DNA from 4 places in the Marinovum sp. E3 genome. Region 3 is predicted to be linked to each of the others. Evidence: riboswitches for the same ligand, from Rfam matches in the RefSeq annotation. Region 3 holds a riboswitch; each other region holds the start of a gene.
What was found. A riboswitch is a leader RNA that binds a small molecule or an ion and turns the genes downstream of it on or off. The one in region 3 is predicted to bind cobalamin.
Positions count from the first base shown of each region.

Region 1: it holds a riboswitch for cobalamin, as region 3 does, so the genes downstream of both, bluB (5,6-dimethylbenzimidazole synthase) here and AC0J5K_RS11820 (hypothetical protein) in region 3, are expected to answer to the same signal.
Region 2: it holds a riboswitch for cobalamin, as region 3 does, so the genes downstream of both, AC0J5K_RS11025 (DUF1636 family protein) here and AC0J5K_RS11820 (hypothetical protein) in region 3, are expected to answer to the same signal.
Region 4: it holds a riboswitch for cobalamin, as region 3 does, so the genes downstream of both, AC0J5K_RS11090 (energy-coupling factor ABC transporter permease) here and AC0J5K_RS11820 (hypothetical protein) in region 3, are expected to answer to the same signal.

Region 1 is NZ_CM146908.1:2,237,695-2,245,280, forward strand. Features, by position in the region: gene hisD (histidinol dehydrogenase) at 1-897, opposite strand, end outside; gene AC0J5K_RS10950 (TRAP transporter large permease) at 909-2,237, opposite strand; gene AC0J5K_RS10955 (TRAP transporter small permease) at 2,248-2,763, opposite strand; gene AC0J5K_RS10960 (TRAP transporter substrate-binding protein) at 2,866-4,011, opposite strand; gene AC0J5K_RS10965 (hypothetical protein) at 4,034-4,216, opposite strand; gene AC0J5K_RS10970 (LacI family DNA-binding transcriptional regulator) at 4,371-5,432, shown strand; cobalamin riboswitch at 5,472-5,653, shown strand; gene bluB (5,6-dimethylbenzimidazole synthase) at 5,700-6,383, shown strand; gene cobS (adenosylcobinamide-GDP ribazoletransferase) at 6,389-7,135, opposite strand; gene cobT (nicotinate-nucleotide--dimethylbenzimidazole phosphoribosyltransferase) at 7,132-7,586, opposite strand, start outside.
Region 2 is NZ_CM146908.1:2,248,119-2,255,704, forward strand. Features, by position in the region: gene cbiB (adenosylcobinamide-phosphate synthase CbiB) at 1-613, shown strand, start outside; gene cobD (threonine-phosphate decarboxylase CobD) at 610-1,605, shown strand; gene AC0J5K_RS11015 (cobyric acid synthase) at 1,602-3,047, opposite strand; gene cobO (cob(I)yrinic acid a,c-diamide adenosyltransferase) at 3,064-3,675, opposite strand; cobalamin riboswitch at 3,712-3,937, shown strand; gene AC0J5K_RS11025 (DUF1636 family protein) at 4,028-4,441, shown strand; gene cobW (cobalamin biosynthesis protein CobW) at 4,445-5,503, shown strand; gene cobN (cobaltochelatase subunit CobN) at 5,511-7,586, shown strand, end outside.
Region 3 is NZ_CM146908.1:2,422,439-2,430,024, forward strand. Features, by position in the region: gene AC0J5K_RS11790 (TonB-dependent receptor plug domain-containing protein) at 1-552, shown strand, start outside; gene AC0J5K_RS11795 (ABC transporter substrate-binding protein) at 539-1,372, shown strand; gene AC0J5K_RS11800 (FecCD family ABC transporter permease) at 1,369-2,352, shown strand; gene AC0J5K_RS11805 (ABC transporter ATP-binding protein) at 2,349-3,110, shown strand; gene AC0J5K_RS11810 (Mrp/NBP35 family ATP-binding protein) at 3,144-4,196, opposite strand; gene AC0J5K_RS11815 (DUF1127 domain-containing protein) at 4,433-4,645, shown strand; gene AC0J5K_RS11820 (hypothetical protein) at 5,190-5,471, opposite strand; cobalamin riboswitch at 5,621-5,809, opposite strand; gene AC0J5K_RS11825 (ATP-dependent helicase) at 5,972-7,586, opposite strand, start outside.
Region 4 is NZ_CM146908.1:2,261,511-2,269,096, forward strand. Features, by position in the region: gene cbiE (precorrin-6y C5,15-methyltransferase (decarboxylating) subunit CbiE) at 1-635, shown strand, start outside; gene AC0J5K_RS11070 (cobalamin biosynthesis protein) at 632-1,012, shown strand; gene cobM (precorrin-4 C(11)-methyltransferase) at 1,009-1,821, shown strand; gene AC0J5K_RS11080 (cobyrinate a,c-diamide synthase) at 1,814-3,130, shown strand; gene cobA (uroporphyrinogen-III C-methyltransferase) at 3,127-3,861, shown strand; cobalamin riboswitch at 3,895-4,076, shown strand; gene AC0J5K_RS11090 (energy-coupling factor ABC transporter permease) at 4,134-4,811, shown strand; gene cobF (precorrin-6A synthase (deacetylating)) at 4,881-5,624, shown strand; gene AC0J5K_RS11100 (dioxygenase family protein) at 5,658-6,527, opposite strand; gene AC0J5K_RS11105 (TRAP transporter large permease) at 6,539-7,586, opposite strand, start outside.

The DNA of each region.
Region 1 (7,586 bases), 180 kb from region 3:
CTCGGCATAATCACGCCAGGCGGCGGTGGCATTGTCGCGGTTCACCTCGGGCAGATCGTCGATCAGCAGCGGCACCAGGCGCATGACCTCTTCGGCCAGCGCGCGGTTGTCGGTGACCAGCCAGACCGGCGAGTTGTAGCCATGTTCGGCCTGGCCCACCAGATCGGCGGCAACCACCATCGGATCGGCGGTCTCGTCGGCCAGCACGAGGCTGTCGGTCGGACCGGCGATCATGTCGATGCCGACCCGGCCGAACAGCATGCGCTTGGCCTCAGCGACGAATTGATTGCCGGGGCCGACCAGGATGTTGGCCTTGGGCAGATCGAAGAGCCCGTAGGTCATCGCCGCCACCCCCTGCACGCCGCCCATGGCGAGGATCTTGTCGGCGCCGCAGACATGCGCGGCATAGATGATCGCCGGTGCGATGCCGATCTCGGGGCGCGGCGGCGAACATGCGACGATGTTCTTGCAGCCTGCCACCTTGGCGGTGGTCACCGTCATGATCGCGCTGGCGATGTGGCTGTAGCGCCCGCCGGGCACATAACAGCCCGCCGCATTCACCGGGATCGCCTTCTGCCCGGCGACAAAGCCCGGCACCACCTCGACCTCGAAATCCCGGACCGTGCCGAGCTGAGCCTCGGCAAACCGCTTGACGTTGGCGTGGCTGAACTCGATGTCACGCTTGAGCTTGTCCGGCACCTGCGCCGCGGCCGCGGCGATGGCCTCCGGCGAGAGGATGATCTCGCCTTCGTATTTGTCGAACTTCTTGGCATACGCCAGCGCCGCCTCGTCGCCACCGGCCTCGATCTCGTCGAGGATGCCGCGCACGATCTTCTTGGTGTCGGAGGCGTCGCTCTTGGAGGTCAGAGTGGCTTTTTTCAGGTATTCACGGGTCATGAGCTGGGCTCCTATTTGAAGATGTCAGGCAGAAGGATGGTGGAAATCGTCGGCAGATAGGCGATGAACAGGGTCACGATCAGCATGAAGAGCACGAAGGGGATGGCCCTGTAGGCGATCTTCAGGATCGACTCGCCGGTCAGCCCCGAGACGACAAAGAGGTTGAGCCCCAGAGGCGGCGTGATGAAGCCCACCCCCAGCGCAGTGATCATCATGATGCAGAACTGGATCTCGTTCATCCCGATGTCGTCGGCCAGCGGCTTGAGGATCGGCGCGAGGATGACGATGTTGGGCGTCGTCTCCATCACGCAGCCGGCGGCGATCAGGATGACAACCATCATTCCGATCAGCACCCAGGGTTCGCTGCTGACCGAGGTGGCGGCGGCGACAAAGCCCTGCGGCACCCCGAGGATGGCCAGCGCCTGCGCCAGCGGCAGCGAAAAGGCGATGATCGGCAGGATGATCCCGTTGACCTTGGCCGAGCTGACCAGCATCGAGGGGAAATCGGACAGTCTCAGGGTGCCGAGGATGAAGCCCATGATGATGGTCACCACCACCGCGGTGGCGCCGGCTTCGGTCGGGGTCATCCGCCCCGAGAAGATGCCGAAGAAGATGATGCCGGGCACGATGAAGGCATACCAGCCGGATTTCAGCGCCTTGCCGAGGTTCGTCAGGTATTCGCCCGCCGAGACGTTGCCGCCGCCCTCCCAGCCGTAAAGCCGGTTCATGATGATATTGGTGGCGAGGATCGACACCAGGATCGCCAGGCCGGGGATCACGGCGGCCAGGAACAGCGTCGAGGCGGAAATCCCCAGCACCAGGCCGATGATGATATAGGCGATCGACGGCGGGATCAGGATGCCGGTGCAGGCCCCGGCGGCGACCAGCGCACAGGCATAGGGCCGCGGATAGCCGCTCTCGACCAGTCGGTTGATCGTCATCCGGCCGACGGCGGCGGCGCCGGCGGCGTCGGAGCCGGAGATCGCCGCGAACATGCCGCAGACCAGCACCGTGGCCGAGCCGAAACCGCCCTTGGCGAACTGTGTCAGCGCCTCGGCCACGTCGAGAAACTTGCGCGAGAGCCCGGTCCGCACCAGCACGTCGCCGGTCAGGATAAAGAGCGGCACGGCGGTCAGCGCGAAATGGTCGATTCCGTGGAACAGGCTCTCGCCCACCAGGCTCAGTGGCAGCGCGCCCGACAAGAGCAGCATCGCGATGGCCGAGGCGCCGATCGCCGCCCAGACCGGTACTGCCAGCGCCACCAGAAGCACGAAGAGGATCACAGGGCCGTAGAAATCCCAGCCGAGTTCGACGGTCTGATCGAGTTGGTTCCAAAGCATGGCCGTCTCCTCAGTCGAAAAGCTTGTCGCCTTCGTACACGGGGCGCCCGTGACGAAGATCGGTGAAGTCCCGGATGAAGGACTGAACGAGGCGCAGGATCACCAGGGCAAAGCCCAAGGGCACCGCTGAGAGGAACCAGACCTGACTGACCCGCAGACCGTGGGTGACCGAGCCGAACTTGGCCGAGACCAGCACCGTCTCGAACGACCAGTAAAAGGCGATCAGCGCCACGCCGAACATCACGGCATCGCCGAACAGGTAGAGCGCCGCCTTCACCCGCGGGCCGACATATTGCATCAGCACGTCGATGCGGATGTGACCGCGCTGGCGCACCGCCGCGGCGGCACCGATCCAGGCCAGGTAGATAAAGGAATAGCGGACGATCTCTTCGCCCCAGATCGAGGAATAGGACAGCACTTCGCGCCGCAGAACCTCGATGAACATGGTCACGACGAGCATCGTGTAGAAAACCAGAAGCAGCCAGCGTTCGGCGTTCTGATCGAGTTTCCGCAAGGCATTCGACATAAAAGTCTCCTGTGGTCGCGCGACGCGTCAGGCGCCGCCGACCGCTCCAGTTTGCAGTCAATCGAAGCGATGGGGCGGCCCGGGCCGCCCCTGTCAGAAGCCTCAGGCGTCGTGCACGTAGTAGCGGCCCATGGTGCCGGCCGCTTCTTCGAGCCGGTTGAAGGTCTCCATCGAACCGGCAAGCTCGACCTTGAAATCGTCCCATTCCGAGCGCTGGTAGCCGCCGGCGTCCTGCCATTCGGCAAGCTGGTCGTCGGTCAGCGTGTGGAACTCGACGCCCGATTTGGTCAGCTCGTACATCGCGTGGGCGCGCGCCGCCGGCACTTTGGCCAGGTTTTGCTGCGCGGTCATTTCGCCGGCGAATTCAATGCCTTCCTGCACGTCGGCGGGCAGCGCGTTGAACCATTCGAGGTTGACCGAATAGACCTGACTGTCAGGCACCGCCTGGGTAAAGGTGACATGGCTCAGGATGTCCTTGAAGCCAAAGACAAACAGCGCGCCGACCGAGGGGTCGAGCGCATCGGCCACGCCCTGCTTGATCGCCGAAGGCGTCTCGCCCCAGGCCACCGGCGTCGGATTCGCGCCGACCATGCCGTAATATTGTTGCAGCATCTTCGAGCCCGGCACGCGGAATTTCACGCCTTTCAGATCGGCGGGCGTGATCACCTTGTTGCCGCCCTTGCGCACCGCCACGACCCGGGGATCGATCACCACGTAGAACAGCGGCTTGAAGCCGGCGGCCTCGATGCCGGGATGCACCTCGCCTTTCCAGGCGTCGGAATTGACCAGGTTGGTGAACCGCTGGTTCGAGCCGCAGAAATACGGCATGTTGATCAGATCGACGGCGCTGGCGAAGGGCGCGAAATTCGACAGCGAATGCTGCGCGCACTGGATCGTCCCGGTCTGCACCGCCTGCACCAGCGCGCCGCCGGCGCCAAGCTGGCCGCCGGGGGCAAGCTTGACGTAGACCTTGCCGTTGGTGGCGTTCTGGATGTTTTCCTTCAGGTCGAGCTGCATGATCGGATAGCTGCGCGACGCGCCCAGCACATAGGCGGTGGCCAGCGTCATCACGTGATCGGCCGCGGCCATGCGCTCTTTTTCCTCCCGGGCGGTCTGGGCCGCCGCCTCGCTCGACCAGAGCATGCCACCGGCACCGGCCACCAGCGCCGCGGTAAAGCTGCCGGAGCCGGCAAGTTTCAGAAAATTGCGGCGCCCCATCGCGGCGCGTTCAAGATTGTCACGATCCATGTTTTCCTCCCAAAATGGTTCGTTAGCTGCGGTCGGACTTCTCCGCCGCCTCTCGCCGAAGAATCGCGAGAACAAAGGTCACCGAGGCCGCAAACAGCAGCAGCATCTCCCCCACGTCCCCCAGAAACTGTGCGCCTCCCAAAGCGCCGACGAGCACGTTCGCGACAAAGACTGCAAACAGAGTGATTGCTGAGATCAGAAACACGGGCAGGTCCTTTCCACGACTCGGGCAAGATAAATGTAAGCGCTTACAGTCGCTCAATGCAAGCGCTTACATGACAAGCCGCGTGTTTTCCTGTTATATGCTTGTCAGCGATGGTTTTTTTATAGTGCCGCAAAGGCCGGAATCGGGAAAACGGATGGTTAAAGTGCCGAATCGACGTCAGGACAGCCGCCAGGGGAGCGACACGCCGAAACTCGAGGATGTCGCCGCCCGCGCCGGCGTTTCGACGGCAACGGTCTCGCGCTGCCTGAACAATCCGGCGGTGGTATCGGACGCCACCCGCAAGAAGGTGCTCGATGCGGTGCGCGCCATGGGCTACGCGCCGAATTTCGGGGCCCAGGCCCTGGCCGCCCGGCGCACCAACACCTTTGGCGCCATCGTCCCGACGATGGAAAACGCCATTTTCGCCCGCGGACTTCAGGCCTTTCAGGAGGCATTGCGGCAACAGGGCATCACCCTTCTGGTGGCCTCTTCCTCCTACAGCCCCGAGCTCGAGGAACAGCAGATTCACAGCCTTGTCGCGCGCGGCGCCGATGCGCTGCTCCTGATCGGCCATGACCGGCCGCCAAAATGCTACAGCTTCCTGCAAAAGCGCCAGGTGCCCTATGTGATCGCCTGGGTCTACGACGGCGACGAAGGGCGGGTTTCGATCGGCTTCGACAATCGCAAGGCGATGAAATCCCTGGCCGACGCGGTTCTCGACCGGGGCCACCGCAGGCTGGCGCTGATCACCGCCGACCGCCGCAACAACGACCGCGCCCGGCAGCGGTCGCAGGGGCTGGTGGATGCGATGACGGCGCGCGGATTGGACCCGGAGACCCTGGCCGTCGTCGAGACGGCCTATTCCATCGCCAATGGTGCACAGGCGCTGGAGCAGCTCATGCACACCACCCCGCGCCCCACGGCCGTGATGTGCGGCAACGACGTGCTGGCGGCCGGCGCCCTGACCCAGGCCCGCAAGATGGGGCTCGACGTGCCCGGCGATCTGTCGATCACCGGCTTCGACGACATCGAGATCGCCGAGATCGTGACCCCGGCGCTGACCACCGTGCATGTGCCCCATCGCAACATGGGCAAGGGCGCGGCCAGTCTTCTGTTTGCGATGCGCGCCGGCGAAGACCCCGGCCCCAGCGTCGAGCTCGAGGCGACGGTTATCCTGCGCGACTCGCTGGGGCCGGCGCCCGACCGGGCCCCCTGACCTGCCGCACTCTCGGCGCTTGTCTCTGCGACCGGTCGATCTATAGTCGCGCCACCAGGTGCCCCGAGAGGGGAGAATCGGGAAGCCGGTGCAAGACCGGCGCGGGCCCGCCGCTGTGAGGGGGACCTGTCGGACATTTTGCCACCGGGCCCTGCGGCCCGGGAAGGCGTCCGCCGGGGAGGAACCCAAGCCAGAAGACCGGCCTGGTGACACCAGGTTCCGTGGCTGGACACCACGGGCCGCTGTCAGCCATGCGGAGGCCATACCATGCTGCACCCCCCCGCGCCCGCTCCGGCGCGCGTCTTCTCTTCTGCCGAACGCCGTGCGCTCTATGACGTCATCGCCGCGCGCCGCGATGTGCGCGACGAATTCCTGCCCGATCCGATCGCCCCGGACCGGCTGCGGCGGATACTCGAGGCCGGTCATGCCGCGCCGTCGGTCGGGCACATGCAACCCTGGAACTTCATCCTGATCCGCGACCCGGCGCAGAAACACCGCATCGCCAGCGCCTTTGCCGCCGCCAATGACGAGGCGGCGGAAATGTTTCCCGAAGAGCGGCAATCGACCTACCGGTCGCTGAAGCTCGAGGGCATCCGCAAGGCGCCGCTCAACATCGCGGTGACCTGCGACCGCACCCGGGGCGGCAAGGTGGTGCTCGGGCGCACCCACAATCGCGACATGGACCTCTATTCGACGGTCTGCGCGGTGCAGAACATGTGGCTTGCCGCCCGTGCCGAGGGCATCGGCATGGGCTGGGTCAGCATCTTTCGGCCCGACGATCTGCGCGCCATTCTCGGGCTGCCGGATCACGTCGAGATCGTCGCCTACCTCTGCCTCGGCCATGTCTCCGAGCTCTTCGACCGGCCCGAGCTGGCGGCGCGCGGCTGGCGGCAGACCCTGCCGCTCGACAGTCTGATCATGACCGACCGCTGGGAGCCGGCCGGCGCATGAGCGGCTCAGCCCGGCCAGAAGGTGGCCAGAACCGCCCAGCAGAACGCCTCGGCCAGAAGCTGCGTCGCGCCCAGAACGTCGCCGGTGATCCCGCCCAGCTTGCGCCGGGCCAGAACGCCGATGCCGGCGGCGATCACCGCGCAGGTCGCGACCAGCGCCGCCCCCTGCCAGCCCAGCGCCAGACCGGCCAGCAGCACCGCGGCGGCGGCGCTCAGCCGCGCCCGGCCGGAGCGCCCGGCCGCCATCCGGCCCAGGCCGTCGGAACGCGCGGCGGGCAGGGTCTCCTGCAAGCCGATCATGGCCACCCGGCTGAGCGCGCCGATGGCGAGGAACGGCGCCAGCCCGGCCGCCGCCCCGAGCGAAGCCAGCGCCGCCAGCCAGAGCGCGACGATCAGGATCAGCGCCAGGACACCGTAGCTGCCGACCCGGCTGTCGCGCATGATCTCGAGCGCATGGGCGCGGTCGCGCCCGCCGCCGATGCCGTCGGCGAAATCCGCCAGCCCGTCGAAATGCAGCGCGCCGGTGGCCAGCGCCAGCGCCGCCAGGGCGAGCACCGCCGCCACCGGGGCCGGAGCGCCCGACGCCAATGCGCCGGCATGCACCGCCCAGCCGATCAGCCCCAGCGCCAAACCGACCAGCGGAAAGGCCCAGCGCGCGTCGGCAAGGTTCGGCGCGGCGCCCTCGATCCGGCCGGCCGGCAGGCGCGAGAGCAGCATCAGCGCGACCCGGAACTCGCGCAGGGCAGCGTTCATCCGCCCGCGACCCCGGCCTCGGCAAAGGTCGCCATGCCGTTGTGGCATTCCAGCGCCGCGCGCAGCACGCTCAGCGCCACCGCCGCGCCGGAGCCCTCGCCCAACGCCATGTCGAGCGCCAGGATCGGCGCCTTGCCCATCGCCTCGAGCAGGCGGGCATGGCCCGGCTCGCGGCTGACATGGCCGACCAGACAATGGTCGAGCAGGCGCGGATCGGCGGCAAAGAGCGGCGCCGTGGCCGCGGTACAGATGAAGCCGTCGAGGATCACCGGAATGCGCCGCGCCCGCGCCGCCAGCACCGCGCCGCAGATCGCCGCCTGTTCGCGCCCGCCCAGCGCCGCCAGAAGGCCCAGCCCGCGCGCCGCCGCATGCCGGGCGCAAGCCGCCGCCACCGCGCGCTCCTTGCGCAGCAATCCGGCCTCGTCCGAGCCGGTGCCGCGCCCGATCCAGT
Region 2 (7,586 bases), 170 kb from region 3:
GGCGCGCGGCAATCTTGCGGCGGCGCGCCAGGCGGTGGCGATGATCGTCGGCCGCGATCCGCGCCACCTCGACCCCGCCGGGGTGGCCCGCGCCGCCACCGAAAGCCTGGCCGAGAACAGCTCTGACGGGATTGTCGCGCCGCTGTTCTGGGGCGCGGTCGCCGGGCTGCCGGGAATTGCCGCCTACAAGGCGATCAACACGCTGGATTCGATGATCGGCCATCGCAACCCGCGCTACGAGGCCTTCGGCAAGGTCGCCGCCCGGATCGACGATCTCGCCAACCTGATCCCGGCGCGGCTGACTGGGGGGGTGTTCGCGCTGGCCTCGGGGCGCCACCTGCGGCACTGCCTGCGGGTGATGCGCCGCGACGCGCCGCGCCACCGGTCGCCCAATGCCGGCTGGCCCGAAGGCGCGATGGCGGCGGCGCTCGAGGTCCGGCTGTCGGGGCCGCGGATCTATGGCGACCGGATCGCCGAGGAACCCTGGCTCAACGCAGGCGCACCCGACCCGGGGCCCGAGGATCTCGGGCGGGCGCTGGCGCTCTACCGGCGCAGCATGGCGCTGCTGGCCCTTGCGCTCTGCGCGGCGATGTTGTTGGGGTGGCCGCGATGACCGATGCACCCCCACCCAGAGATCACGGCGGCAATCTCGAGGCCGCGCTGGCCCGCTTTGGCGGCGCCGCCCCGGCTTGGCTCGACCTGTCGACCGGCATCAACCCGGCGCCCTTTCCGGTGCCGGCGATCTCGCCCGAGGCCTGGGCCGCCCTGCCGCGCAAGCGCGCGATGGACGGGCTGATCGCCGCCGCCCGCCAGGCCTATGCCACGCCGGCCCGGATCCTGCCCACCCATGGCGCGCAGGGCGCCATTCAGCTTGTGCCCTGGCTGCGGCCGCCGGGCCGCGCCGCCGTGCTGTCGCCGACCTACAACGAACATGCCGCCGCGCTGCGCAGCGCCGGCTGGCAGGTAACGCCAGTGGCCACGGCCCAGGCGGCCGAGGGCGCCGATCTGGCGGTGGTGGTCAACCCCAACAACCCCGACGGCGGCCGCCTGTCGCCGGAGCGGCTGGAACAGCTGGCGGATACCGTCGGGCTGCTGATCGTCGACGAAAGCTTTGCCGATCCCGAGCCGGCGTTCTCGGTCGCGCCGCGACTTGGCGCGGCGCTGGCCAATGTCGTGGTGCTGCGGTCATTCGGCAAGTTCTACGGGCTGGCCGGCCTGCGGCTGGGCTTTGCCCTGGCGCAGGGGCCTCTGGCCACCCGGCTGGCCGAGCTGGCCGGGCCCTGGCCGGTCTCGGGACCCGCGATCGAGATCGCCAGCGCCGCCCTGACCGACACCGGCTGGCAGCAGGCGACCTGTCACCGGCTGGCGCAGGACGCGGCGCGGCTCGACCGGCTGGCCGCCGCCGCGGGCTGGCCGCTGGTCGGTGGCACGCCGCTGTTTCGCACCTATGCCGCGCCGGATGCGCAGGCGGCGCAGGACCGGCTGGCGGCGCATCACGTCTGGTCGCGGGTGTTTCCCTATTCACAGCAGTGGATCCGCCTCGGGCTGCCACCGGCCGACCGCTGGCCGCAGCTCGAACGGGCCTTCGCCACCGTCACCGCCTAACGCGCCAGCCCCAACAGGCCCGCCACGTCGAGATGCGTCTCGAGATGGTCCGCCAGCGCATCCAGCGTCGCCTCGACACCGTCATCATAGCCGAGATCCGAGGCCCGCGCGCCAAGCTGCGTCAGCCAGGCCCGGCGGAATCCATCATCGGCGAACATGCCGTGCAGATAGCTGCCGCTGACCAGACCATCGGCCGAACAGGCGCCTTCGGGCTGGCCCGCGATCTCGGCAAAGGGGCGCCGTCGGTCCGGGCCGTCGGAACGGCCGATGTGGATCTCGTAGCCGCAAAACGCCTGTTTCAACGTGGCATGGCACGCCTGCACCAGCCGCAGGCTCTTGTCGCCGCCCATCACCGTGGTGATGTCCAGATGCCCCAGCCCCGGGGTCTCGCCCGGCGGCCCTTCGATGCCCTCGGGATCGGCCACAACCTGGCCCAGCATCTGATAGCCGCCGCAGATGCCGAGGATGCGGCCACCGCGCCGGCGATGCGCCGCTAGGTCGATATCCCAGCCCTGCCGGCGCAGGAAGTCGAGATCGGCTCGGGTCGATTTCGACCCCGGCAGGATGACCAGGTCCGCATCGCCCGGAATCGCCCGGCCCGGCGGCAGCATGGTGACCCGCGCCCCCGGTTCCTGCACCAGCGGATCGAGATCGTCGAAATTGGCGATCCGCGAGAACTGGAGACAAACCACATGCAGCCCGTCGCGGCCGCGCGGCGGCGCAATGTCGAGCGCATCCTCGGCCGGCAGCCGCCAGGCCTCGGGAAACCAGGGCGCGACGCCAAAGCCGCGCCAGCCGGTCTGCGCCTCGATCATCTGGTACCCGTCATCGAACAGTGTCGGATCGCCGCGGAACTTGTTGATCAGAAACCCGGCGATGCGGGCGCGGTCACCCTCGGGCAGCACCGCTTGGGTGCCGACGATCTGCGCGATCACCCCGCCCCGGTCGATGTCGCCACAGAGCACCACCGGCACCTCCGCCGCCTCGGCAAAGCCCATGTTGGCGATGTCGCCGCGCCGCAGGTTGACCTCGGCCGGGCTGCCCGCGCCCTCGACGATCACCAGATCATGCGCCGCCTTCAGGCGTTCGAAACTCTCGAGCACCGCCGCCATCAGCCGTGGTTTCATCTGGCCGTAGTCGCGCGCCCGCGCGGTGGTCAGACGCTTGCCCTGCACCACCACCTGGGCGCCGATATCGGTCTCGGGCTTGAGCAGCACCGGGTTCATGTCGACATGTGGCGCCAGGCCGCAGGCCAGCGCCTGAAGCGCCTGCGCCCGGCCGATCTCGCCGCCCTCGGGGGTCACGGCGGCATTGTTCGACATGTTCTGCGACTTGAACGGCGCCACGCTCAGCCCGCGCCGACGGGCGGCGCGGCAGAGCCCGGCCACCAGCATCGACTTGCCGACATTGGAGCCGGTGCCCTGGATCATCAGCGCCGGCATGCGACGGCCCCCCGGCTCAGAATTCCACGCCCTTCTGGGCCTTGATGCCATCGCGGAACGGATGTTTGACAAGCGTCATCTCGGTCACCAGATCCGCCGCCTCGATCAGCTCGGGCTTGGCATTGCGCCCGGTCAGGCAGACATGGGTCATCTCCGGCTTGCGGGTTTGCAGGAACGCAACCACGTCGTCGATATCGAGATAATCGTTGCGCAGCGCGATGTTGATCTCGTCGAGCAGCACGAACCGGATCTCGGGGTCGAGGATCTGGCTCTTGGCGATCTCCCAGCCGGCCTGCGCCGCGGCGATGTCGCGGGCGCGGTCCTGGGTTTCCCAGGTAAAGCCTTCTCCGGAAACGAAGAACCGGCATTCCTCGGCAAAGCGGTTGCGGATCATTTCGGCTTCGCCGGTGATCCAATTGCCCTTGATGAACTGCACCACGGCGCAGGGCATGCCATGGGCGATACAGCGCAGGATCATCCCGAACCCCGAGGACGACTTGCCCTTGCCGGTGCCGGTATGCACGAGGATCAGGCCCTTCTCGTCGGTCTTGGTCGCCATCATGCGATCGCGCGCGGCCTTGATCTTCTTCATCTTCTCGGCGTGGCGCGCGTTTTTCTCTTCGATCATCCCCATCTCCGGACTTGACTCGTATACGGAATTCGTCCCATGTGCCCTGACGCTGGTGCCTGTGTAAACAGGTGAAAAGGGAATGTGTAACCCTGGTGCCCCGTGACGGGACGCCCGGGCCAAACGCAGCCGCCCCCGCGACCGTGAACGGAAAAGGGCGCTCGAAGCCACTGGCCTGACAGGCCGGGAAGGCAGAGCGACCGCCGGGCCCCGGGCCCAGAATTCCGTGAGCCGGGAGACCTGCCAGCCCGACTGATGAGACCGGACGGGGTGTGCCGGTGTCGGAGTGTGTCCGTTGCCGGCCACCATTCCGCCGATACCCCTGTCTGCCAAGCCGATGGGGCACGCGAGAATGAAAGACTCTGCGCACGAGCAGGACACCACCGCCACCACAACCGAGCTGCTGGTCTGCGTGACCTGCCGCCGCAAGGGCGCCGCGCCCGAGGATGACCGCCGCCCCGGCCAGGTGCTCTTTGACCGGATCACCGCCACCGGTGCGCCCGAAGGGCTGCGGGTGACACCGGTGGAATGCCTGCAAAACTGTTCCAACGCCTGCACCGTCGCCCTGCGCGGCGGCGCCGGGAAATGGACCTATGTCTTTTCCAACGTCGACGAGACCGACGGCGCCGAAATGCTGCTGGCCGGCGCGGCGCAGTATCACGCGGCCGCCGACGGGGTGATCCCCTGGCGCGAACGGCCCGAGCATTTCAAGCGCAACTGCCTGACCCGCATTCCCCCGATCATTGCCACACCCAAGGACGCCTGACCCATGAGCGATCTCGCCAAACTCCCCGTCACCATCGTCACCGGCTTTCTCGGCGCCGGCAAGACGACGCTGATCACCCATCTGATGAAGAACCCCGGCGGCCGTCGGCTGGCGGTGGTGGTCAACGAATTCGGCGATGTCGGCGTCGATGGCGAGATCCTGCGGGACTGCGCCATTCCCGACTGCCCGGCCGAGAACATCGTCGAACTGGCCAATGGCTGCATCTGCTGCACCGTGGCGGATGATTTCATCCCCACCATCGAGGCGCTGATGGCGCTCGACCCGCGCCCCGATCACATCCTGATCGAGACCTCGGGGCTCGCCCTGCCCAAGCCGCTGCTCAAGGCCTTCGAATGGCCGGCGATCCGCGCCCGCGTCACGGTCGACGGGGTGATCGCCCTGGCCGATGCCGAGGCGGTGGCGGCGGGCCGCTTTGCCCCCGACGTCGCGGCGGTGGATGCGCAGCGGCTGGCCGACGACAGCCTCGACCACGAAACGCCGCTGTCGGAGGTCTTCGAAGACCAGATCGCCTGCGCCGACATCGTGCTGCTGACCAAGCCCGACCTTGCCGGGCCGGAGGGCGTCGCCCGGGCCAGGGACCTGATCGCCGCCGAGGCGCCGCGGGTGCTGCCGGTGGTCGAGGTCGCCGAAGGCGCGGTCGATCCCCGCATCATCCTCGGCCTCGGCGCCGCCGCCGAGAGCGATCTCGACGCACGGCCCAGCCACCACGACACCCCGCATGACCACGATCACGAGGATTTCGAAAGCATCGTCGTCGACCTCCCCGAGCTGGCCGATGCCGCCGATCTGGTTGCCGCGATCGAGCGCCTGGCCAAGAGCCACAACATCCTGCGGGTCAAGGGCCATGCCTCGGTTGCCGGCAAGCCGATGCGCCTGCTGGTGCAGGCGGTGGGCGCGCGGGTGCGCCACCAGTTCGACCGGCTCTGGGCCCCCGACGAGGCCCGCCGGAGCCGGTTGGTGGTGATCGCCGAACATGACGACCTGCGCCCGGAGGAAATCCGCGCCGCGCTGACCGACCTCGCGCCGCAGCCCGCGGAGTAACCCGCCGGTGCACGTCGTCTTTCGCGAGAGCCACGGGCTGGAGGATACCGGCACGCCGGTCGACCTGGGGCAAGACCCGGCCGATCTCGTCGTGCTGTCGTTCTCCGACAGCGACCTCGGGGCTTTCGCCGCCGCCTGGCATCGCGGCGGCGGGCCGGCCGGGGCGCTGCCGACGCTGCGGCTGGCCAGCCTCGCGGCCTTGCAGCATCCGCTGTCGGTCGACACCTACGTCGAACAGACGCTGGCCGGGGCCAAGGGCATCCTGGTCCGACTGATTGGCGGCGTGCCCTATTGGGAATACGGTCTGCGCCAGCTTTCCGCGCTGGCGCAATCGCGCGGCATCGCGCTGGCCGTGCTGCCGGCGGACGGCCGCGAGGATGCCCGGCTCGACGCGGTCTCGACCCTACCGGTCTCGACGCTCCGGCGGCTGGCGCATCTCTGCGACACCGGCGGCGCGGTGGCCGCACAGGCGGCGCTGGCGCAGCTGGCGCTGGCCTCGGGGCTCTATGCCGCTCCGGTCCCCGGCTCCAAGGCGTTGCCGCCGATGGGGCTCTGGACGCCCGAGACCGGCGCGATGGCCCCCGATGCCGATCCGCCGCGCCCGACACCGGTCCAGAACGGGCCCCTGGCGGGCCGCAAGCTTCTCGTGGTGTTCTACCGCTCCTATCTGGTGGCGGCCGACATGGCGCCGGTCGAGGCGCTGTTTGCCGCCTTCCGGGCCGCGGGCGCCGAAGTCATCGGGCTCTACGCGCCCTCGCTCAAGCTGCCGGAACTGACCGAATACCTGCGTGCCGCGGTCAGCGCGCAATCGCCCGACGCCATTGTCAATCTCACCGCCTTTTCCGGCCGTGGCGCGGCCGGGGCCTCGGTGCTCGACGCCGCCGGCGTGCCGGTGTTTCAGGCGGCCCTCGCGACCTCGACGCACGCCGCCTGGCAAGCCGCCGAACGCGGGCTGTCGCCAGCCGATCTGGCGATGCATGTGGTGCTGCCGGAAGTCGATGGCCGGCTGATGGGCGGCGTGGTGTCGTTCAAGGCAGAGGCCGAGCGCGACCCCGATCTGCAATTCGCCCGCCGGCAACACCGGCCGGTGCCGGAGCGCATCGCCGCGCTGGTCGCGCGGGTCGGCGGCTGGCTGCGTCTCGCCGGGCGCGCCCCGGCGGAACGGCGGCTGGCGCTGGTGCTCTCGACCTATCCCGGCAAGCACTGGAACCTCGGCCATGCGGTGGGGCTCGACGCGCCCGCCTCGGCCAAGGCGATCCTGTCCGATCTGCGCGCGGCGGGCCACGATATCGCCGAGGCCGGCGATCTCACCTCGCGGTTGCAGAGCGACGCGATCAAACTGCCGCTTGCGGCCTATCACGATGCCCTCGCCCGCCTGCCCGAGCCGTTGCGCGACCAGCTTGCCGAGAGCTGGGGGCCGCCGGAGACGGATGCGCTCTGCCGTGACGGCGCCTTTCACTTTGCCGCCGTCGACCTCGGCGGCGCGCTGGTCGCCTTGCAGCCCGAGCGCGGCGAGACGCGGGCGCGCGACGACGACTACCACGATCTCTCGCGGGTGCCCCGCCACGGCTATGTCGCCTTTTACCTGATGCTTCAGAACCGTGCCGATGCGCTGATCCACATTGGCGCCCATGGCACGCTGGAATGGCTGCCCGGGAAATCCGTTGCCTTGTCCGAGACCTGCTGGCCCGAGGCGCTGACCGGCGCCTTGCCGGTGATCTATCCCTTCATCGTCAACGATCCCGGCGAGGCGGCGCAGGCCAAGCGGCGGATCGGCGCGGTGACGCTAGGCCATCTGCCACCGCCTCTGGCCGACAGCGACACGCCCGACCGGCTGGCCCATCTCGAGGCGCTGCTGGACGAGTTCTCCAATGCCGACGGGCTCGATCCACGCCGCCGCGACCGGCTTCAGGCCGATATCCGCGCCGAGGCGCAGGCGCGCGGCGTCGAGGACGACCTGGGCCTCGATCGCGCCAGCTCCACCGCCGAGGCGATCACCCGCATCGACCGCTTTGTCTGTGACATCAAGGAAAGCCAGTTCGGCGAGGGGCTGCATGTCTGGGGCCGCGCCGACAGCACCGAT
Region 3 (7,586 bases):
CCCGATCTCGATCCCGAAACCTCGAAGAGCTTTGATCTGGGCGTCGAGAAGCGCTACGGCGAGACCGCCTTTGTCCGCGCCACCGCCTTCCATGTCGAAGCCGAGGACATCATCGACTATTCTTTCACCACCTTCGGTTACGTGCAGGCCGAGGGCACTTCGACCCGGCAGGGGCTGGAGCTGGCCTTTGGCGGCGCGCTGCGCGAGGGGCTGCGGTTTGACGGCTCCTACACCTGGACCGACAGCTTTTCCGACGCCGATCTCGACACCTCGAGCTGGTCGGCCTTTGTGCCCGGCCAACAGGCCTCGGCCTCTGTGACCGCGAATCTGGGGCAACGCGCCTCGCTCAATGCCACCGGGCTCTGGGCCGGCAACCGGGCCGACGATCTGGACGATTACGGCGTGGTGAATTCCACCCTGACCTATGAGATCATGGAGGATGCCGAAGTCTATCTGCGGATCGAGAACATCTTTGACGAGGAATACCAGACCGCGCCGGGCTATGGCCAATCGGATCGCGCCGCGTATTTCGGGGTCCGTGCGTCTCTGTAAGGCGCTCCTGCTCGCCGCCGCGCTGATCGGCGCGGCGGCCGAGGCGCAGGAGGCGCCGCGCAGGGTTGTCTCGATCAACCTCTGCACCGACCAGCTCGCCATGATGCTGGCCGCGCCGGGCCAGCTGCATTCGGTCTCCTTCGTGGCGCTCGACCGGCGCGCCTCCTCGATGGCCGATGCGGCGCAGGACTATGTCATCAACCATGGCCGCGCCGAAGAAATCTATCTCATGCAACCCGACCTGGTTCTGGCCGGGCGGTATACCGCACGGGCCTCGGTCGAGGCGCTGGAAAATCTCGGCATTCCGGTCGCCACCTTCGACATCGTCACCTCCATGGAGGGCGTGCGGCGCGCGGTGCTCGAGATGGGCGAAGCGCTGGGCCGTCAGGCGGCCGCGCGCGACATGGTGGCCGATTTCGACAGCCGCCTCGCTGCCCTGCAAGCCGAGGTGACACGACGCCCTCGCGCGGCGCTTTATCATGCCAATGGTTTCACCTCGGGCCGCGCGTCGCTGGCGCATGAGATCCTGACCGCCGCCGGCTTCGAGAATATCGCCATCACCGCCGGTTACGAGACCGGCGGCAAGCTGCCGCTGGAAATCCTCGCGCTGGCGGCCCCCGAGGCGATCATCACCGGCCAGCCCTATCCCGGCACCAGCCGCGCCGAGCGGATCATGGATCACCCGGTCATCGAGGCCCTGCGCCGGGGCGCGCAGGGCGCGGCGGTGACCGATGCCGACTGGGTCTGCGGCACGCCGCATGTGCTGCGCGCCATCGAAGGGCTCGCGCCGCTGCGCCGGGCGCTGGAGGCCACGCGATGAGCCGGCTGATGCCACTTCTGACGCTGGGTGTCGCCGCGCTCTTCCTGGCCTCGCTGCTGATCGGGCCGGCGCCGGTCGGCGTCTTGGACAGTCTCTCGGCGCTGATCCTCGATGACGGCACGCCGATGACGCTGGTGATGCGCGAGATTCGCCTGCCGCGCGCGCTTCTGGCGGTGATCGTCGGCGCCTCGCTGGGCATGGCCGGGGCGGCGATGCAGGGCTATCTGCGCAACCCGCTGGCCGAACCGGGGCTGATTGGCGTCTCCGCCTCGGCCGCGCTCGGCGCGGTGATCGCGCTCCAGACCGGGCTGGCCGCCGCCTTCACCCTCGCGCTGCCGCTGACTGCGCTCGGCACCGCGCTGCTCGGCGTGCTGCTTCTCCTGACGCTGGCCGGGCCGCGCGGCGCCTCCTTGACTTTGATCCTGGCCGGGATCGCCATCTCGGCGTTGGCCGGGGCGCTTCTGTCGCTGGTGCTGAACCTCTCGCCCAACCCCTTTGCCACCTCGGAAATCGTCTTCTGGATGATGGGCTCGCTGGCTGACAGGTCGATGACCCATGTCTGGCTGGCGCTGCCGCTTTCGGTGCTGGGCTGGCTCATGCTGGCGACGCTGGGCCGCGGTCTCGATGCCTTGACCCTTGGCGAAGACGCCGCCCAGGCGCTGGGCATCCGCCTGACCCGGCTGCGCCTGACGCTGGTGATCGCCACCGCCAGCGTCGTCGGCGCCGCCACGGCGGTGGCGGGCGCCATCGGCTTTGTCGGGCTGGTGGTGCCGCATATCCTCCGCCCGCTGGTCGGCGCGCGGCCGTCGCGGCTGTTGTTTGCCTCGGCGCTCGGAGGCGCCGTGCTGGTACTGGCGGCGGATATCGCGGTGCGGCTGATCCTGCCCGACCGCGATCTCAAGCTTGGTGTCGTCATGGCGCTGATCGGCGCGCCGCTGTTCCTGCACCTGATCTACAAGACCCGGAAGGAGTTCGCATGACCGCCCTTCTGGCTCTGCAAGACCTCTCGGTGCATCGCGGCAGCCGCCCGGTGGTCGATCATGTCTCGTTGCGGGTCGGCCCGGGCGAATGTGTCGGCCTGATCGGCCCCAACGGCGCTGGCAAGACCTCGCTGCTGCGTGCCGCGCTGGGCCTTCTGGCGCATCAGGGCCAAAGCAATATCGCCGATCTGCCGGCGCACGCCCGTGCCCGCCAGGCCGCCTGGATGCCGCAGAGCCGCGAGATCGCCTGGGGCATCGATGTCGAGGCGGTGATCGCATTGGGCCGCACCCCCTGGTTGCCGCGCGGCGGCCGGCTGCGCCCCGAAGACCGGGCGGCGGTGGACCGGGCAATCCGGCGGATGAAGCTCGAGAGCTTCCGCCATCGCCCCGCCAATCACCTTTCGGGCGGCGAACAGGCCCGCGTGCTGATCGCCCGCGCGCTGGCCCAGGAAACACCGCTGCTGATGGCGGACGAACCCATTGCCGGGCTCGACCCGGCAGCACAGATCACCACGATGGAGGTCTTTGGCCGGATTGCCGCCGAAGGCAAGGCCGTCGTGGTCTCGCTGCACGATCTCGGCCTCGCCGCGCGGCATTGCACCCGGCTCGTCATGCTGGACCGGGGCCGCGCCGTGGCCGACGGCGCCCCCGGCGCGGTGCTGACGCCGGAGCGGCTGGAAGAGGTCTTTGCCCTGCGCGCCTTTTACAGCCGCAGCGCCGATGGACCGATCTTTCAGCCGCTGGAAAGCCTCCGCTAGAGGTTGCCGGCCTCTCCTATCGGCACGCGCCCTTCAGACCAGCCCGCCGCGAATCATGCCTTGGGCCAGCTGCGCATAGGCCTCGGCCATCGGCCCGGTTCCCGCCGCCACCGGCGTTCCGCTGTCACCGGCCAGCCGCGTGTCGAGATCGATCGCCAGCTGCGCCAGAAGCGGCACGCCCATGTCGCTGGCCTCCTGCGCCGCGCCGCCATGGCCAAAGATATGCGCCTCGAAGCCGCAACTCGGGCAATGGAACAGCGACATGTTCTCGATCATTCCCAGGATCGGGGTCTTCAGGGTATGGAACATGTCCACCGCCTTGCGCGCATCCAGCAGCGCCACGTCCTGCGGCGTCGAGACGACGATGGCCCCCGACAGCTCGGAGCGTTGGCACAGCGTCAGCTGCACGTCACCGGTGCCCGGCGGCAGATCGACAAGCAGCACGTCAAGCTCGCCCCAGGCCACCTGCCCCAGCATCTGCTGCAACGCCCCCATCAGCATCGGACCGCGCCAGACCACCGCCTTGGCCGGATCGAGCATCAACCCGATCGACATCATGGTCACGCCATGCGCCACCAACGGTTCGATGATCTTGCCGTCGGGGCTGGCGGGGCGTTGCGACACGCCCATCATGCGCGGCTGTGACGGGCCGTAGATATCGGCGTCGAGCAGGCCCACCTTCTTGCCGGCGCGGGCCAGCGCCACGGCGAGATTCGACGAAACGGTGGATTTGCCCACCCCGCCCTTGCCCGAGGCGATGGCGATGATGCGCTTGACGCCCGCGGGTTTCATTGGGCCGGCCTGGGGCTTGGGATGGCCGCCGACCTTGAGGCTCGGCGGGGTCTTGGCCTCATGCGCGGTCAGCACCGCATGCACCTCGCGCACGCCGGAGATCGAAGCCACGGCCCGTTCGGTCGCGGCGCGCAGCGGCTCCATCTGGCGGGCCATCTCGGGCGAGGGCGCCTCGATCACATAGCGCACCACACCGTCCTCGATATTCAGCGCTCGAATCAAATCGCGCGAAATCAGGTCTCCGCCACCGGGAATCTCGAACCTTGCCAGCTCTTTTCGGATGATCTCTTCCATGATTTTCCTGCCCCAATCTGGGTCGCGGTGCCGCGTATCACCTCACAAAACCGCGATATTCAACCTATGCGAGTAAATTACGACTTTAGTCTTAAGGTCTACTCGCGTCTAAGCGCTTACACATGCAATTGCTGCATAGCAGCATTGATCGCACTTGGGATTGTGCGCACGCAGCATTCGACTACATTGATGTCAACGAAACGAACAGACACTGACGACAACAAAGGCGAAACGCCATGGCAGACATCACCACGAACACCCCCGTTCAGGCCGGACTGAACAAACGCTTCCAGGCTGCGCTCAAGTCCCTCACCGCACGTTATGCACAGTACCGCGTGTATCGGGAAACCATGAACGAGTTGCAAGGCCTGTCGAACCGCGAGCTCGCCGATCTCGGCCTGAGCCGCAGCGAAATCCGCCGCGTGGCCTATCACGCAGCCTATAACTGATACCGGATCAGAAGGCTCTCTCCTCCTCCCTGAGTCTTCTGTGTCTCAGCGGCGACATCTCTCCTCCTCCCTGATGTCGCCGCCTTTTACACCGGGCCGGCAAGCGGCCCAGACAGAATTCCCTGCCGCCCTCCTCCCAATAGCGGTCGGGAATACCAGGACCAAAGGCCCCTCCTCCCAATAGGCCCGCGGTCCGCTCCAGCCGGCGCTTCGTCTCCTCCCATTCAGGAGCGCTGGTGTTGAAAAGACGGCGGCACACCTCCCGTGCCGCCGTTCTTCCCCCCGGGGGCATAGCAGTTTCAGGGCTCCGGCCCGCCGCCACGCCGGATGCGTGACGCCGGCAAAGACATAGAATTTCCCGCCGCTCTCCTCCCTTTGCGGTCGGGAATACCCGGACCGAAGGCTCCTCCTCCCAAATGGCCTGAGGTCCGACCGGCACTGACGCTTCGTCTCCTCGCATTCAGGAGCGTCGGTCAAAATAAGACGGCGGCACACCTCCCGTGCCGCCGTTCTTATTTTCGGGGTTCCTTTCCGGGGTCCGAAGTCACGCGCGCCCCCGTCGCCGCGCCCGGGCGCCACCGCGCCGCTCCGGCGCGATATTCGCCGTGACACAAGCCTCGTCCAGACACTTCAGAAACAGCGCCACCGCCCGACCCTGCCCGGCCTGCGGCCGGACCCGCACGGCCGCGGCCGCCGCCGCGGCCGAAACCGGCACCCCGGGTGGCAGCGACAGCACCCAGCGGACAAAACCGGCGCGCGCCGCGGCCTCGGGCGCGGTCCCCGTCTCGGCATGGCGCAGATCGGCAAGAATACGGGCCAGCATCATGCTGCGGCCCTCCCGTTTGCTGCGGTGAGAGGTCTGGTCATCTCGATCCTTTCCGCCACGCCCCGTGGCCTTGATGCAGAACGGGCAGGCAGAGAGGAAACGGCGGCAAGGCAATGCGCCCGACCCCGCGCCCTGCCCGCCACCCGCGGTTTGACGTCACTGCGAAGGCTGGTTTCCGGGCTCGGCGGGATTGCGGATGCGGCCCCTTCCCGGGCGTGACGCCCAGTGGTACTGACCACATCCCCCGGCCATACCGTTGCGGGGGCAGCGCCGGTCTTTCACCGGCTTCCCAATTCTCCCGCGGCAGAACCGCAGGCACCTTGCCGGATCAGACTACGGGGATTCGGAGCCGCAAGACAGCGTAAAGTCGGTGGAGGCGCCATTCTCCGTCACGCCAGGGCCCCGGGCCTGACCCGGGGCCTCTTGGCAGGCGCGGCATCCGCCGGCCAGAGCTCCCGCGGCGCGTCCCGGGACGGGATCATTGTCGGCGAAGTCCGGGCTCAGAACGGCACGTCATCGGCGGCGTTGATGAAGCGTGCGACCACCTTCTTGACGCCGGCCTTCTCGAAATCGATCTCGATCTTGTCGCCCTCGATGCCCACCACCGCGCCATAGCCGAACTTCTGGTGGAACACCCGCTCGCCCATGGTGAAGCTCGAGATCGCCGTCGCGTCGATCACCGTGTTGCGGCTCTCTTTGGGCTGCGCCATCGGGCGCTGGCTCTGCCGCTCCTGAAGCCGTTTCCAGCCGGGCGAATTGTAGACATTTGCCTCGGCCACCCGGCTTTCCATGCCCGAGCCAAAGCTCTGCCCGGCCATGCCGCCGCCATAGAGCCCCGGCGGAGTGAGCACATCGACATGCGCCTCCGGCAGCTCATCGACAAAGCGCGACGGCAGCTGCGACTGCCACTGGCCAAAGACCCGCCGGTTGGCGGCAAAGCTGATGGTGCAGACCTCCTCGGCGCGGGTGATCCCCACATAGGCCAGCCGTCGCTCCTCCTCCAGGCCCTTGAGGCCGCTCTCGTCCATGCTGCGCTGCGAGGGAAACAGCCCATCCTCCCAACCTGGCAGGAAGACCGCGGGAAACTCCAGCCCCTTTGCGGCATGCAGCGTCATGATCGACACCTTGGCGCCGGCCTCTTCGCTCTCGTTGTCCATGATCAGGCTGACGTGTTCGAGAAAGCCTTGCAGGTTCTCGAACTCCTCCAGCGCCTTGACCAGCTCCTTGAGGTTTTCCAACCGGCCCGGCGCCTCGGGCGTCTTGTCGTTCTGCCAATGGGTGGTGTAGCCGCTTTCGTCGAGGATGATCTGGGCAAGCTCGACGTGGCTGACGTCCTTCTCGCCGGTCATCCGGCCCCAGCGCGCAAGCCCGTCGAGCAGCCGGGCCAGTTCATTGCCGCCCTTGCCCTTGATCGCCCCGCTCTCCACCGCCAGCCGCGCGCCCTCGACCAGCGGCACGCCAGTGTCGCGCGCCAGACGCTGGATGGTCTGCTGCGCCTTGTCGCCAAGTCCGCGCTTGGGCGTGTTGACGATGCGCTCGAAGGCCAGATCATCCTCGGGGCTGACCACGACGCGGAAATAGGCCATGGCATCGCGGATCTCCATCCGCTCATAGAACCGGGGTCCGCCGATCACCCGGTACGGCAGGCCGATGGTCAGAAAGCGATCCTCGAAGGCGCGCATCTGGTGCGAGGCGCGCACCAGAATCGCCATGTAATCCAGCGAAAATCCCCGCATGCCGCGGGTGCCACCCTGCATCGCTTCGATCTCGTCGCCGATCCAGCGGGCTTCCTCCTCGCCGTCCCAATGGCCGATCAGCCTTACCTTTTCGCCGTCGGGCGCATCGGTCCAGAGTTCCTTGCCCAGACGCCCCGTGTTGCCGGCGATCACCCCGCCGGCGGCGGCCAGGATATGCGGGGTGGAGCGGTAGTTCTGCTCCAGCCGGACCACCTTGGCGCCGGGAAAATCCTTTTCGAAGCGCAGGATATTGCCCACCTCGGCGCCGCGCCAGCCGTAGATCGACTGATCGTCGTCGCCGACGCAGCAGATGTTCTTGTGACCGCCCGCCAGGAGCCGCAGCCAGAGATACTGGGCAACATTGGTGTCCTGGTATTCG
Region 4 (7,586 bases), 160 kb from region 3:
GCTGCGCCGAGGCGCTGGCCGATCAGAGCTTTGCCGCGCCGGTCTGTGTCGCGCTGGAGGTGGCGGGGCAAGGCGCGGTGCTGCCCCTGGCCTCGGGGCGGCCGGACAGCTGGTTCGACAATGACGGCCAGATCACCAAGCGGCCGATCCGGGCGCTGACCCTCTCGGCGCTGGCGCCCCGGCCGGGTGAGCATCTCTGGGACATCGGCGGCGGCTCGGGCTCGATCGGCATCGAATGGCTGCTTGCCGATCCGAGCCTGACCGCCACCACGATCGAGCCCCGCGCCGACCGGGCCGCCCGCATCGCCGGCAATGCCGCGCGTCTGGGTGTCGAGCAGTTGCAGGTCGTCACCGGCGCGGCGCCGGCGGCGCTGGACCGGTTGCCGCCGCCCGACGCGGTCTTTGTCGGCGGCGGGCTGGGGCCCGAGCTGCTGGCGCACCTGGTACGACTTCCCGGACGTCCGCGCCTTGTCGCCAATGCGGTGACGCTGGAGACCGAGGCGCTGCTCGTCGCGGCACAGGCGGAACACGGCGGCGACTTGCTGCGCGTCGCGCTGTCTTCGGTGGCGCCGATCGGGCCGAAACGCGGCTGGAAATCGGCCTATCCGGTGGTGCAATGGCGGTGGGCGCGATGATCGTCGCGGGCTTCGGATTTCGCCGCGATGCCAGTGCGGCGAGCCTGCGCGATGCCTTTGACCGGGCGCGCGGGGATCACCCCGTATCCGGCCTCGCCACCGCCGCCGACAAGGCCGGCACCGCGCAGTTCCGCGCCTTGTCGGCGGCGCTCGACCTGCCCGTCTGCCCCGTCGCGCCCGAGGCCCTGACGCCGCAGGCTACCCACACCCATTCGCCGCGCGTCGCGGCCGCGCGCGGCACCGGCTCGGTGGCCGAAGCCACCGCGCTGGCCGCCGCCGGCCCCGGCGCGCGGCTGCTCGCGCCCCGGATGATCTCCGCAGACCGCATGGCCAGCTGCGCGCTGGCCATGTCTCTCCCCGAAGGACAGACCCAATGACCGTTCACTTCATCGGCGCCGGCCCCGGCGCCCCCGATCTTCTGACCCTGCGCGGCCGCGACATCATCGCCGCCTGCCCGGTCTGCCTCTATGCCGGCTCGCTGGTGCCCGAGGCGATCCTGCAACATTGCCCGCCGGGCGCGCGCATCGTGAACACCGCGCCGCTCGACCTCGACCGGATCATCGACGAGATCCGCGATGCCCATGCCGCCGGTCAGGATGTGGCGCGGCTGCATTCCGGCGACCTCTCGGTCTGGTCGGCGATGGGCGAACAGATGCGCCGGCTCAAGGCGCTGGACATCCCGGTCTCGGTCACCCCCGGAGTGCCAGCTTTTGCCGCCGCCGCCGCCGCGCTTGGCGCCGAGCTGACGTTGCCCGGGCTGGCGCAATCGGTGGTATTGACCCGCACCCCCGGCCGTGCCTCCTCGATGCCCCAAGGCGAGAGCCTGACCAATTTCGCTGCCACAGGCGCGACGCTGGCCCTTCACCTCTCGATCCAGAAAATCGCCCGGGTCGTCGCCGATCTCACCCCCGCCTATGGCGCGGATTGCCCGGTGGCGGTGGTCTACCGCGCGAGCTGGCCGGACCAGAAGATCCTGCGCGGCACCCTGGCCGACATCGAGGCGCAACTTGACGGCGGCATCACCCGCACCGCGCTGATCCTCGTCGGCCCGGCGCTGGCCGGCGAAGGCTTTGACGAAAGCTGCCTCTATGCCGTCGACTACGACCGGCGCTACCGGCCGCAGAGCGCCGACAGCCCCTGGACCGACTGGACCCCCGACGCCGAGGGAGCCGCGACACATGGCTGATGTTCCCGGCCTGCTGATCTCGGCGCCCTCCTCGGGCACCGGCAAGACTACCGTCATGCTGGGGCTGTTGCGGGCGCTGGCCGAGGACGGCTTGCAGGTGCAGCCGTTCAAATCCGGCCCCGACTACATCGATCCGGCCTTTCACCGCCCCGCCAGCGGCCGCCACAGCTTCAACCTGGACGGCTGGGCGATGGGCGCCGGTCTGTGGCAGGCGATTGCTTCGCAGGCCGCAGGCGCCGATATCTGCGTCGCCGAGGGCTCGATGGGGCTCTACGACGGCGTCGCCACCCGCGGCCAGCAAGGCTTCGGCTCCAGCGCCGAGACGGCGCTGGCGATGGGCTGGCCGGTGGTGCTGGTGCTCGACGTCAGCGGTCAGGCGCAGAGCGCCGCCGCCACGGCGCTGGGCTTTCGGACCTACAGGCCCGAGCTGCCCTTTGCCGGGGTGATCCTCAACCGGGTCGCCTCGCCCCGGCACGAACGGCTGGCACGGCTGGGGATGGAGCAGGCCGGTCTGCCGGTGCTGGGCGTGCTGCCCCGGCGCGGCGACCTTGCCTTGCCGGAGAGGCACCTGGGACTGATCCAGGCGGTCGAACATCCCGACCTCGAGGCCGCCATCGCCACCTATGCCGCCTTCCTGCGCGACCATGTCGACCTGGCCGCGCTGCGCGCCGCCGCGCGCGGCCTGCCGGTGCCGGGCGCCGCCGCCCTGCCGCCACCGCCGGCCCAGCGCATCGCCATTGCCCGGGATGCGGCGTTTTCCTTCACTTATCCGCATCTGCTTCAGGGCTGGCACGACGCCGGGGCCGAGATCCTGCCGTTCTCGCCTTTGGCCGACGAACCGCCCGATCCGCAGGCCGATGTGGTCTGGTTGCCCGGCGGCTATCCCGAGCTGCACGCCGGCCGGCTCGCCGCCGCCGAAAACTTCCGCGCCGGGCTGCGCCGCCACGCCGAGCGCCGGCCGGTGCATGGCGAATGCGGCGGATACATGGCGCTGGGCGCGGCGCTGATCGACAAACAGGGCACAGCCCACCGGATGGCCGGGCTGCTGGGGCTGGTCACCAGCTACGAGACGCGCAAGTTCCACCTGGGTTATCGCCGCGCGACGCTGAAGGCGCCGATGCCGGGCCATGCCGCCGGCACCGCGCTGCGCGGCCACGAATTCCACTATTCCACCATCCTCGAGCAGCCCGACGCACCGCTGGCGGCGGTCACCGATGCCGACGGCACGCCGGTGCCGGAAACCGGATCCCTGCGCGGCCGGGTCTCGGGCAGCTTCTTTCACCTCATCTCGGCCGAGGAGACGGCATGACGCAGGACACCCACCAGGGCATCGTCAGCTTCGTCAGCTCCGGCCCCGGCGATCCCGAGCTGCTGACCGTCAAGGCGGTGGATCGGCTGGGACGCGCCGATGCGGTGTTGTATGACGATCTGTCCTCCGGCCCGATCCTCGAGCTGGCCCGCGACGGCGCCGATCTTGTCGGCGTCGGCAAACGCGCCGGGCGGCCCTCGCCGCGACAGGATCACGTCAGCCGGCTGCTGGTGGATTACGCCCGCACCGGCCAACGCGTGGTACGGCTGAAATCCGGCGACAGCGGTATCTTCGGCCGGCTCGAAGAGGAGATCACGGCGCTCAAGGCAGCCGGGCTCGGCTATGAGATCATCCCCGGCGTGCCTTCGGCCTGTGCCGCCGCCGCCGCCGCCGGCATACCGCTGACCCGCCGGCTCACCGCGCGGCGGGTGCAATTCGCCACCGGCCATGACATCAGCGGGACCCTGCCGGAAGACGCCAACCTTGCCGCCCTGGCCGATCCCACGGCGGTGACCGCGATCTTCATGGGCAAACGCACCTTTCCCGGCCTCGCCGCCAAGCTCATCGCCCAGGGCCTGCCGCCCGACACCCCGGCGCTGCTCGCGGAATCGGTCAGCCGCCCCGACCAGAAACTGACCCGGCACAGCGTCGCCAGCCTCGCCGAGGCGCTGGCCCGCGAAACCGGCGACAAGGCCGGGCTCATCTTTTTCGGTCCACTGGCAGAGGAGTAAGGCAGACAGATCACAGACGCCGGGGACAGCCCCGGACCACAAGGAAAGCATGGTGCGCCGCGCGAGTGGCCACAGGGAACCGGGTGCAACTCCCGGACTGCCCCCGCAACTGTAAGCGGAGAGTGCCGAGGAACGTCCCACTGGCCGCGAGGCCGGGAAGGGCCGAGGCGCGATGACCCGCAAGTCAGGAGACCTGCCATGTGCCCCCTTTTCCACGCCCGCACGGGCAATTTCCGCTGCCGGAGGGGCAGCATCACGAGAAAGGAACTGACATGCATATCGAACCCGGCGTCGTTGACGGCGCCAAGATGACCTTCGCCTACACCACCGCCGCAGGGGCGGCGACCTATACCGCCAAGCAGACCGTGGACGATCTGTCGCGCACCAACTCCGGCGCCTTTGCCTTGCGGACTCTGCTTGCCACCATCGGCGCTCTGCTGTTTTTCGAAGTGCTTCCGAATTTCCCGGTCGGCATCTCGGAAGTGCATTTCATCCTCGGCTCGACTCTCTTCCTGTTGCTCGGCACGGCGCCGGCGGCGCTGGGCCTGGCGATCGGGCTGCTGATCCAGGGGCTGTTCTTTGCCCCCACCGACATGCCGATGTATTTCGTCAATGTCACCACGCTGCTGGTGCCGCTCTTTGCCGCCTCGGCGCTGGCGCGCCGGATCATCCCGCGTGACACCGCCTATGTCGATCTGGCCTACAAGGACATGCTCAAGCTCTCGGCCGTCTACCAGGGCGGTGTGGTGACCTGGGTCGCCTTCTGGGCGTTCTATGGCCAGGGCGTCACCGCCGCGACCTTCCAGTCGGTCTGGACCTTCGGCGCCGCCTACATGCTGGTGCTGCTGATCGAGCCGCTGGCCGACCTGGCCGCGCTGGCCGGGGCCAAGGCGCTGCGCGACACCGGCGTCGCGCGCCTGCTTGCACCGCGGCTCTACCGCTCGGCGTAACGCCGCACGGCCGCTGAACCGGTCCGGGGCGCGCACGCGCCCCGGACTTCTGCGTGAAAGGACATTCCGATGATCAAGGACCTCTGGCTGATCGGCATCGGCACCGGCAGCCCCGCCCATGTGACGCTGGAAGGCATGCAGGCGCTGCGCGAGGCCGCGATCATCCTGCTGCCGCTCAAGGGCGATGACAAACAGGATCTGGCGGCGCTGCGCTACGCCATCCTCGAGGCGGCGGGCAGCGACGCCGAGATTCGCACCTTCACCTATCCCGAGCGCGACCCGGCGCTGCCCTATGGCGCACGCGTCAGCGCCTGGCATGACGAGATCGCCCGCCGCTGGATCGCGGCGCTCGGCCCCGAGACGCCGCCGGGCCCGGTGGCCCTGATGGTCTGGGGCGATCCGGCGCTTTATGACAGCACGCTCAGGATCGCGCGGCGGCTGACGCCCTGCCCGCGCCTGCGCGTTGTGCCGGGCATCACCGCCGTGCAGGCGCTCACCGCCGCGCATGCGATCCCGCTCAACACCGTCGATGGCCCGATCCGGGTTACCACCGGGCGACAGCTCCGCTCCCATGGCTTCCCGCAGGACGAAGAAACCCTGGTGGTGATGCTCGATGGCGCTTGCAGCTTCCGCGACCTCGATCCCGCCGGTCTGCATATCTGGTGGGGCGCCTACCTCGGCAGCGAGGCGCAGCTGTTGCGCGCCGGGCCGCTGGCCGACACCGCCGCCGATATCACCGCCACCCGGGCCGAGGCCCGCGCCCGCCATGGCTGGATCATGGACACCTATCTGCTGCGTCGGTCCCCTGCCTGAGACCGTCCCGCCGCGGCCGGCGCCGGCCCGGCCTCAGGCCGCGACCAATGTGAGATCGAAGGTCACCTTCAGGTAATCGCCGGGCACCCTGCCGGACAGGTCGAAGCCCGTCGCCGGGAAACTGCCCGCCGGCATAGGCTGATAGCGCATCACCAGATCCGCGCGCACGCCGAACACCGTATCCTGATCGAGATAGGGGTCGTCCTCGGGAAAGACCTCGGTCACCAGCGGGCGGAAGCCCTCGGCCTCGGCAATGAAATGCAGGTGCGAGGGCCGCCAGGGATGGCGGCCGCAGGCGCGCAGGATGTCGCCCACCGGCCCATCCGAAGGCACGGTATATTCCACCGGCTTGACCGTGGTGAAGGCGTACCGCCCGTCGGCCCCCACCGTCTGAAGCCCATGGAAATCATAGGTATCCTGTTCCGGGTCCTGGCTGGAATAAAGCCCGTTCGGCGCGGTCTGCCAGATGTCGAGCCGGGCGCCGGGGATCGGATTGCCCTCGGGGTCTTTCACCACGCCTTCGACCAGCAGCACCGGCGCCTCGGTCTCGCCCCGCAGATCTCCGCCCACCGGCAGCGGTGGCGAGCCGGAGATATGGAACGGCCCCAGCACCGACGACGAGGTGCCCTCGGCCGTCGAATGCAGCATGTCGACCAGCGACGACAGGCCCAGCACATCCGAAAGCAGCACGAACTCATGCCGCTCGGCATCCGAAATCTCGCCGGCGCGCTCGAGAAAGGCGATCCCGGTCTGCCATTCCGCGTGGGTCAGGTTCACCTCCTTGGCAAAGGCATGCAGGTGGCGGACAAGGCTGGTCATCACTTCGCGCAGGCGGGGGTCGGTCTCTTCGCCCATGTAGCTGATGAAGGCGTCGGTGATGTTTTCCTGGGTGACATTGCGCATAGGGCAAACCTCTAATTCAGAATGGCAAGGCTGAGGGCGGGAAAGCGGATCAGCAGCACCAGCACCACCAGCATGACAAAGGCGAAGGGCAGCGCCCCGAGAAACACGTCCTTGAGCGAGATCCGCGCATCGTCGAGCGTGGCCTTGATGACAAAGCAGCTCAGCCCCAGCGGCGGCGTCAGCAGCCCGATCTCGGCCGCCACCACCGCGACAATGCCGAACCAGACCAGGCTGAGCCCCAGCGCCTCGATCAGCGGCAGGAACAGCGGCACCACGATCAGGATGATCGAGGCGGTGTCGAGGATGGTGCCGAGAAACAGCATCAGCACCACCAGCAGCACCATGATCCAGAAGAACGAGAACTCGTTGGCGGCCAGGATGGTCTGCAATTCGTTGGGCAGCCCGGCCAGCCCGAGCATCCGGGCATACATCGAGGCGGCGGTGATCAGGAATAGGATCGCGGCGGTGATATGGCCGGTCTCGATCACGGTTTCCCAGAAGCTGCGCCAGGTGATCCGGCGGCGCAGCGCCGCGATGACGATACCGAGGGCAGAACCCGCCGCGCCGGCTTCGACCGGGGTGGTCCAGCCGGTGTAGATGCCGCCCAGCACGACGAGGATCAGACCGGCGACCGGCCCCAATTTCACCGCGATCTCGGACCAGGGCATCAGGGTCGCGGCTTCGACCTCGCGGCCACCGACAAAGCCCGGCGTCAGCCGCGCCATCAGCCAGATCGCCGCGACATATGCCGCTGCCAGCATCAGACCGGGCACCACGCCGGCCAGGAACATCTCGCCCACCGATTGCTCGGCCACGAAGGAATAGATGATCAGCATGGCCGAGGGCGGAATGATCATGCCCAGCACCGAAGAGCCCGCAACAACCCCCACGGCGAATCGCGGGTTGTAGTCGAAATTCAGCATCTCGGGCACCGACATCTTGGAAAACACCGAGGCGCTGGCGATCGACGAGCCGGTGACAGCGGCAAACACCGCATTGGCCCCCACCGTCGCCATGCCGATGCCGCCGGTGATGCGGCGAAAGCCCTGGTTCATCACC